2 regions of the Stenotrophomonas sp. YJH_SMC_138 genome follow, and region 2 is predicted to be linked to the other one. Evidence: riboswitches for the same ligand, from Rfam matches in the RefSeq annotation. Region 2 holds a riboswitch; the other holds the start of a gene.

Region 1 (3,638 bases), on a different contig from region 2:
ACCAACCGATCATCGCCGCACCGATCGCGCTGGTGATGTGGTCGTAGCCCGGCGCGATGTCGGTGGTCAGCGGCCCCAGCGTGTAGAACGGCGCTTCGCCGCATTCGCGCAGCTGCTTGTCCATGTTCTCCTTGATCAGCTGCATCGGCACGTGGCCGGGGCCTTCGATCATGGTCTGCACATCATGCTTCCAGGCGATCTTGGTCAGCTCACCCAGCGTCTCCAGCTCACCGAACTGGGCCGCGTCGTTGGCATCGGCGATGCAGCCCGGGCGCAGGCCGTCACCCAGCGAGAAGGTCACGTCATAGGCCTTCATGATCTCGCAGATGTCTTCGAAGTGCGTGTAGAGGAAATTCTCCCTGTGGTGCGCCAGGCACCACTTGGCCATGATCGAACCACCACGGCTGACGATCCCGGTCACGCGCTTGGCGGTGAGCGGCACGTAGCGCAGCAGCACGCCGGCGTGGATGGTGAAGTAGTCCACGCCCTGCTCGGCCTGCTCGATCAGCGTGTCGCGGAAGATCTCCCAGGTGAGCGCTTCGGCGCGGCCGTCGACCTTCTCCAGCGCCTGGTAGATCGGCACGGTACCGATCGCCACCGGCGAGTTGCGGATGATCCACTCGCGGGTTTCGTGGATGTGCTTGCCGGTGGACAGGTCCATCACGGTGTCACCACCCCAGCGGATCGCCCACACCAGTTTCTCCACCTCTTCGGCAATGCCCGAGGACACCGCGCTGTTGCCGATGTTGGCGTTGATCTTGGTCAGGAAGTTGCGGCCGATGATCATCGGCTCGCTTTCCGGATGGTTGATGTTGTTGGGCAGCACCGCGCGGCCGCGCGCGATTTCATCGCGCACGAACTCCGGCGTGATGATCTTCTGGATCGAGGCGCCGAACGCCTCGCCCGGGTGCTGCTGCAGCAGGCCGGCATCGCGGATCGCGTCCAGCCGCTGGTTTTCGCGGATGGCGACGAATTCCATTTCCGGCGTGATGATGCCGCGGCGCGCATAGTGCATCTGGGTGACGTTCGCGCCTGCACGTGCACGTCGCGGCAGGCTGCGTGTGGGGAAGCGCACAGCATCGAGCTTCGGGTCGTGCTCGCGATCGCGGCCAAACGACGAACTCAGGCCGTCGAGCTGTTCGGTATCGCCGCGCTCCTCCACCCAGCCACGACGCAGCGCCGGCAGGCCCGCGGACAGATCGATACGCGCGTCCGGATCGGTGTACGGGCCCGACGTATCGTAGACCGTGACCGGTGCATTCTCCTCGCCGCCGAACAGCGTCGGCGTGCGGGTCAACGCGATCTCGCGCATCGGCACCTGCAGATCCGGACGCGAACCGGGTACGTGGATCTTGCGCGAGCCGGGAATGGGCCGGGTCACGGATTCGGAGAGTTGCTGGGCCTGTTGCTGCAGGGCGGAGAGCTGTGCGTTCATCGGGCATCGTCCAGGAAGGTCAGGGACGAAGCGGCGGCGCACTGCGACCGCGCACGGACGGTCCTTGGGCGGTGTCCGGGCACGGCTGCACTGCAAAGCTTCCCTACGCCGGTATGAGCCGGATCAGGTTCCAAGGGACTGTCTCAACCGTGGCCACATGGCCGCGGTACCCCCGCTTCTTGGCGTGCATTAGAGCATAGAGCGCCCGCTCCGGGAGTTGCCCCCGCGGTCAGTTCCGCTTTCCTGTGGAAAGCGGATCTGATCCGGATCGCTGTTCGTTAACAGAACCATGACGTCGCGTTCAGTAACGTGCACGTCCGTCGCCCTCCAGCGACCGATGCCTCCTTCGACGCCGACGCGGCCCCTGCCCGGTTCGCGCTGCATGCCGCCGGTCCTTCGCTGCAAGCTCTGCTCGCTCCCCTCAATCCCTTGATCGGAGAAGCTCCTTCATGGTGTTTCGCGTTTCCATCGCACTGGTTCTGCTGCTGGTGCTGCTTGCCGGTATTGCACCAGGCCCCTTCAATGCCGTGGTGCAGTCGATGCTGGCAGAAGTCATCCGCAGCGTCGGCTGGCTGTACCTGCTGGTGGTATTCCTGGCCCTGGTGTTCCTGATGTACCTGGCGTTCGGTCGCTTCGGCAACCTGCGCATCGGTGGCGAAGACGCCGAGCCCGAGTTCTCGCGAGCCAGCTGGATGTCGATGCTGTTCGCCGCCGGCATGGGCATCGGCCTGGTGTTCTGGGGCGCCGCCGAGCCCATTTCGCACTTCAGCAAGCCACCGGAAGGGCTTGCTCCGCAGAGCCTGGATGCGGCACGCGCCTCGATGCGCTATGCATTCTTCCACTGGGGCCTGCACCCGTGGGCCATCTATGCGCTGATCGGGCTGGCAATGGCCTGGTTCCAGTTCAACCGCAACGGCCGCGGCCTGGTCAGCGACATGCTGCAGCCGATCATCGGCCGCCACCATCGCGGCTGGATCGGTAGGGCGGTCAACATCGCTGCAGTGGTCGCCACCGCGATCGGTGTCGCGACTACGCTGGGCTTCGGCACCATCCAGATCGCCGCCGGCATCGAGCGCGTGTTCGGCGTGCAGGCTACCGTCGCAGTGCAGATGACCATCATTGCCGTCGCCTTCGTGCTGTATATGGCGTCCACCGCCAGTGGCGTGGAGCGAGGTGTGAAGTGGCTGTCCAATTTCAACCTGGCGTTGGCTGCCCTGCTGGCCGCCATCCTGCTGGTGCTGGGGCCGACCGGCTTCATCTTCGATACCTTCACCACCACGCTGGGCTCCTACCTCAACCAGCTGGTGACGATGAGCCTGCGCATGTCACCGTTCTCCGGCAGCACCTGGGTGGCGGACTGGACAATCTTCTACTGGGCCTGGTGGATCTCGTGGGCACCGTTCGTGGGGTCGTTCATCGCACGCATCTCGCGCGGCCGCAGCGTGCGCGAGTTCGTGATCGGCGTAGTGCTCGCGCCGACGCTGCTGGGCTTCTTCTGGTTCGCGGTATTCGGCGGCACCGCGCTGTGGGCACAGATCTTCGGCCATGCCGACCTGGTGCAGGCGCTGGGCAATGGCTACGAGACCGTGCTGTTCACGCTGTTCGACAGCATGCCGCTGCCGCTGCTGCTGTCGTGCATCGCACTGGTACTGCTGATGATCTTCTTCGTGACCTCGGCCGACTCGGCGGTACTGGTGCTGGCCAGCATGTCCACTGACGAAGCAGGCGATCCTCCGTTGAAGCGCAAGCTGGCCTGGGGCATCGCGGTGGCGTTGATCGCAGCGGCCTTGCTGCTGGCCGGTGGCCTGGATGCACTGCAGGGCATGATCACGATTGCGGCGTTGCCATTCGCGCTGCTGATGGTGCTGGTGATGGTGTCGCTGTACCGCGTGCTCGACCAGGAGTACACGCGTGAGCGGCGGCAGGCGCAGCGCCAGCGGCACATGATCGATGCGTGGATCGCACGCGAGATGGCGGCACAGGAGGAGACGCAGGCCGAGGCCGCGCGCGCGCACGATCAGGATTGAGGGTGTTTTGCAGCCTGCGGCTGCACCGCTTTTTTCAAGCAACGGCAACGTCTAAACCGGCTCTGGGATGCTGAGGGTTTGGCGGGGCGGTGTGGGTGGGCAGGACACGCCGTGAACCCATCCTTGGGGGCTCGATGGCGCCATCCATGGCGCCAACGGTCCTGCCCACCCACACC
Region 2 (3,638 bases):
GCGCGCCTGCAGCACGCTGGCGCTGGCCACGATCTGCAGTGCGTCGGTCAGCTGGCCGTTGGCGGTCAGCTCCAGGCCGGTGTGGGTCTGCGTGCCTTCCTCGACGAAGGTGTAGCCGACGTCGCTGCTGTCGGGCCTGGCGTACTGGTACGGCTGCGAGATGCGGAACACCGCTGCACCCAGCGTCAGCGCCTCGACCGGCACGTACTTCACGCCTGCTTCCAGCTGCCGTGACTGCACCGACGGCAGGAAAGTGTCGGCATTGCTGGTCCAGAACGGCGCTTCCTGGCCCAGCGAAATGCCGCGCACGTAGCTGGCATAGGCGTTGAGCTGATCGGTGGCCTTCCACACCACCGCGGTCTGCGGCAGGAACCGCGACAGGCGGCTGTGCCGCTGCGGAACGCCACGCTTGTCGTAGGCACGCTCGTCCAGGCGCACGAAGCGGCCACCGGCCAACCACTGCCAGTCATCGCCAAAGCTCATCCGGTCCAGCGCGAAGAACGCGGTCTGGCGGCTGTCCAGGCGTCGTGCGGAGGGGCCGGGCATCTTCGGCGACGGCTCGAACACGGGCACCTGCGGGTCGTGGATGTTGCTGGTGCCGACGTACTCGTTGACGCTCGGGCGCTTGTCCACGGTGCGGCGGAAGTAGTCGGCACCGAGGGTCAGCTGATGGCCGACGCTGCCGGTCTCGAAGCGGCCACGCAGCTCGGCACGGGCCTGCTGGTTGCGGCGGGTGTCGTCCGGGCTGCGGTAGTCGTAGACATCGTAGTCGCCGTTGGGTGCGAAGTAGTTGCCTGGCACGCTGCCATCGGCGCACTGCACGGCGTAGTAGCAACCGTAGGCGAAGGCGACGTTGTCATCGATCACCGAGCGGCTGTGGCCGACCGAGACGCGCGACTGCCAGGCATCGTTGAAGTCGTAGGTATGCAGCGCGGTGATGTTGGTGCTGGCGATATCCACCGGGCGCTGCCACGGCTGGTAGCCGAGCAGGTGCTCGCGGTCGACACCGCGCGGCAGGTCACGCGCGCCCAGCAGCTGGTAGCCGGACACCGAGCGCTGCGAGCTGGTCTGGTAGTTGGCATCCACTTCCAGCTTGCCGCGCTCGCCGATCAGCCAGTCGGCGGCCAGCGAGTAGAAGTTGCGGCGGCCATCGGCGTGCGCGACGTAGGAATTGCTGGAGTCCCATGCGGCATTCAGGCGCAGGCCGAAACGCGGGGTGATCCAGTGGCCGACATCGACGGCGACGTAGCGTGAGCCTTCCGAATCGGTGCCGAGCGTGGCGGTGCGTACTTCAGCCGGGCGCTTGCCGATGTAGTTGATGATCCCGCCCGGCGCCATCACCCCTGCCGCCAGGCCGGCTTCACCCTTGAGGATCTCGACCGACTGCACGTTCTCCAGCGCCAGGCGTTGCTCGCCGGCGATGGACAGCCCGTTGAAGCGGTAGCCGGTGGCGGCGTCCAGCGCGAAGCCGCGGATGGCGATGTTCTGGTAGTAGCCCACAGGTGCATACGCATCACCCAGCGAGGCATCGTTGCTGGCCAGCTCGGACAGCGAACGTACCTGGCGACGTTCGAGATAGTCGCGCTCGAGCACGTTCACCGAAGCCGGCGTGTCCTTCCACGAACCGCCGCCGAAGGCATTCACGCGCGAGGTATCGGCCTTCGGCTTGCCGGCCTCCACGCGCACCGCCGCCAGTTCGGTCGGCGAGCGTTCGGCACCAGTGGCAGCCGCATCGGTGGTGGCCTCGGCCTCGCTGGCATGCAGCGGCAGCGCGGCGCAGAGGGCGAGTGAGAGCAGGGTGGGGCGCAGGCAGCGGTTCATTCGGTTCGTCTTCGGACAACAAGGGAGACGAAGCGACGGCGCGCAGGTGCACCGGCCCATGATGGGGGTGTGGCTGCGGCTCAAAGCTCCCTACGCCGGTGCAAACCGGATCAGGTTCCAAGGGACTCTCTCAGCCTGGCAGATCCAGGCACCCCCGCTTCAGGTGACCATTTCACTACAAATGGTACGGATTTGCGAGCGCCAGCCGGGGTCAGATCCCTTTCCTGCGGAAAGGGATCTGACCGCAACGCTGCGTCAACCGGATCACGCGACGGCGTGCAGGGCCTGCAGCAGTGCCCGTCCCGGCGCGCTGTGGAACCACGCCGGATGGCCCAGCATGAAGGGCTGCCAGGCCACGTCGGCATTCGCGGTTGAGCGGGTGACACCTTCGAAGTACTCCACTTCGGACAGTGCGAAGTCGAAATGGACCATTGGCAGCAGGTCGGCCAGCAGGTGCACGCGTGCCGCCGACAACGGCAGCACCTCGCGGTAGCCGTCGAGCAGGGCCAGCGCGATATCGATGCGCACTGCCTCCATGCCGCGCTCCAGTTCCAGCCACGCCACTGCGTTGCGCTCGATCGCGGTGGCGAGGTCGAACAGCGCGCTGGTGGGCGACGCCAGGCCGAAATCCAGCACGGTGCTGACCTCGCCGTTGCGCCACAGCAGGTTGGAGACATGCCAGTCGTTGTGCGCCCACAGCCGGGGCTCGGCGCGCAGGCGCTCGGCCAGGCCGGCGTGCCACGGCAGCACGTCGCGCTGCAGCTGTGCTTCCCATGGAATGCGCGCGAGATAGCGTGCCAGCCCGGGACGTTCATCCAGTCCTGCCTTGATGGCGGCGATCGGATCGTCGGCACGGATCAGGTCGTCGCGCGCCACCAGCAGATGGGTGCTGCGCTGGGGCGCGTGGTAGCTGGCGGCGGCACGGTGCAGCTGTGCGAGCGTGCGCCCTGCTTCGCGGGCCTGCGCGACATCGGTCAACAGCGACCACGACACCGCGTCGCGATACAGGTCGTCGCCCACGCCGACATCGTGCAGTTCAAACGTCCATTCGCCGTGTTCGACCGCAGTGTGGCCATCGGTGGCCGGCAGCACCTGCACCACTGGCACGCCGGCGGCGGCGAGATGGGCGATGAAGTGGTGTTCTTCTTCCAGACAGGTCGCGCTGCGCACGCTGTGGTGGTGGCGCTTGATGAACACCGCGCCGCGCGTGCCGTCGACGATGGCGGCGGCAGACAGCGGCCGCGGGCTGTGCCAGCGCGGTTGGCTGTGCCCGCCCAGCTGCGGGTAACGCGTACTCAGCCACGCGATGTCCGCCGCGCTGATCGGTGGCCAGTCGGCAGCGACCTCGTCGTTGTTGAGGCCCTGCACGCGGTGGGAGGAAGACGTCATGCCACAGTCCGATCGGGAAAGTCACATCCAAGGCTGCGCATTCAACGCCATGCGCGTGGCCAACGCAAACGGGCGGGTCATCGACCCGCCCGTCTCCGCGTCATCGGTATGTCGGCGCTGCTTACCAGCCGCGATGGCGGCCGCGGTCGTGGTAGTAGCGGTTGTCGTAGTAGCGCTCACGCTGCCAGCGGCGGTCATCGCCACGGTCGTAGTAGCCACTGCGGTAGTAGCCACGGTCGTAACGGCGATCGTAGCGGTCGTCGTAACGGCGATTGTCGTAGTAACGGCGGTCGCGGCGGTCGGAGGTGGTCAGGTTGCCGATCGCGCCGCCGGCCACGGCACCGCCGACGGTGGCCGCAGGGTCGCCGTTGGACAGCAGGTTGCCGGCCACGCCACCGACCACGGCGCCGACCAGGGTGCGCTTGTCC

Evidence for each region. A riboswitch is a leader RNA that binds a small molecule or an ion and turns the genes downstream of it on or off. The one in region 2 is predicted to bind thiamine pyrophosphate.
Region 1: linked by a shared signal. The riboswitch ahead of thiC (phosphomethylpyrimidine synthase ThiC) and the one ahead of AC5P7I_RS17885 (TonB-dependent receptor) in region 2 are both predicted to bind thiamine pyrophosphate.

The regions. Positions count from the first base shown of each region.
Region 1 is NZ_JCAFTB010000001.1:541,503-545,140, forward strand. It holds gene thiC (phosphomethylpyrimidine synthase ThiC) at 1-1,435, opposite strand, end outside; TPP riboswitch at 1,518-1,619, opposite strand; gene AC5P7I_RS02380 (BCCT family transporter) at 1,885-3,462, shown strand.
Region 2 is NZ_JCAFTB010000009.1:188,597-192,234, reverse strand. It holds gene AC5P7I_RS17885 (TonB-dependent receptor) at 1-1,821, opposite strand, end outside; TPP riboswitch at 1,892-1,987, opposite strand; gene AC5P7I_RS17880 (phosphotransferase enzyme family protein) at 2,086-3,210, opposite strand; gene AC5P7I_RS17875 (glycine zipper 2TM domain-containing protein) at 3,332-3,638, opposite strand, start outside.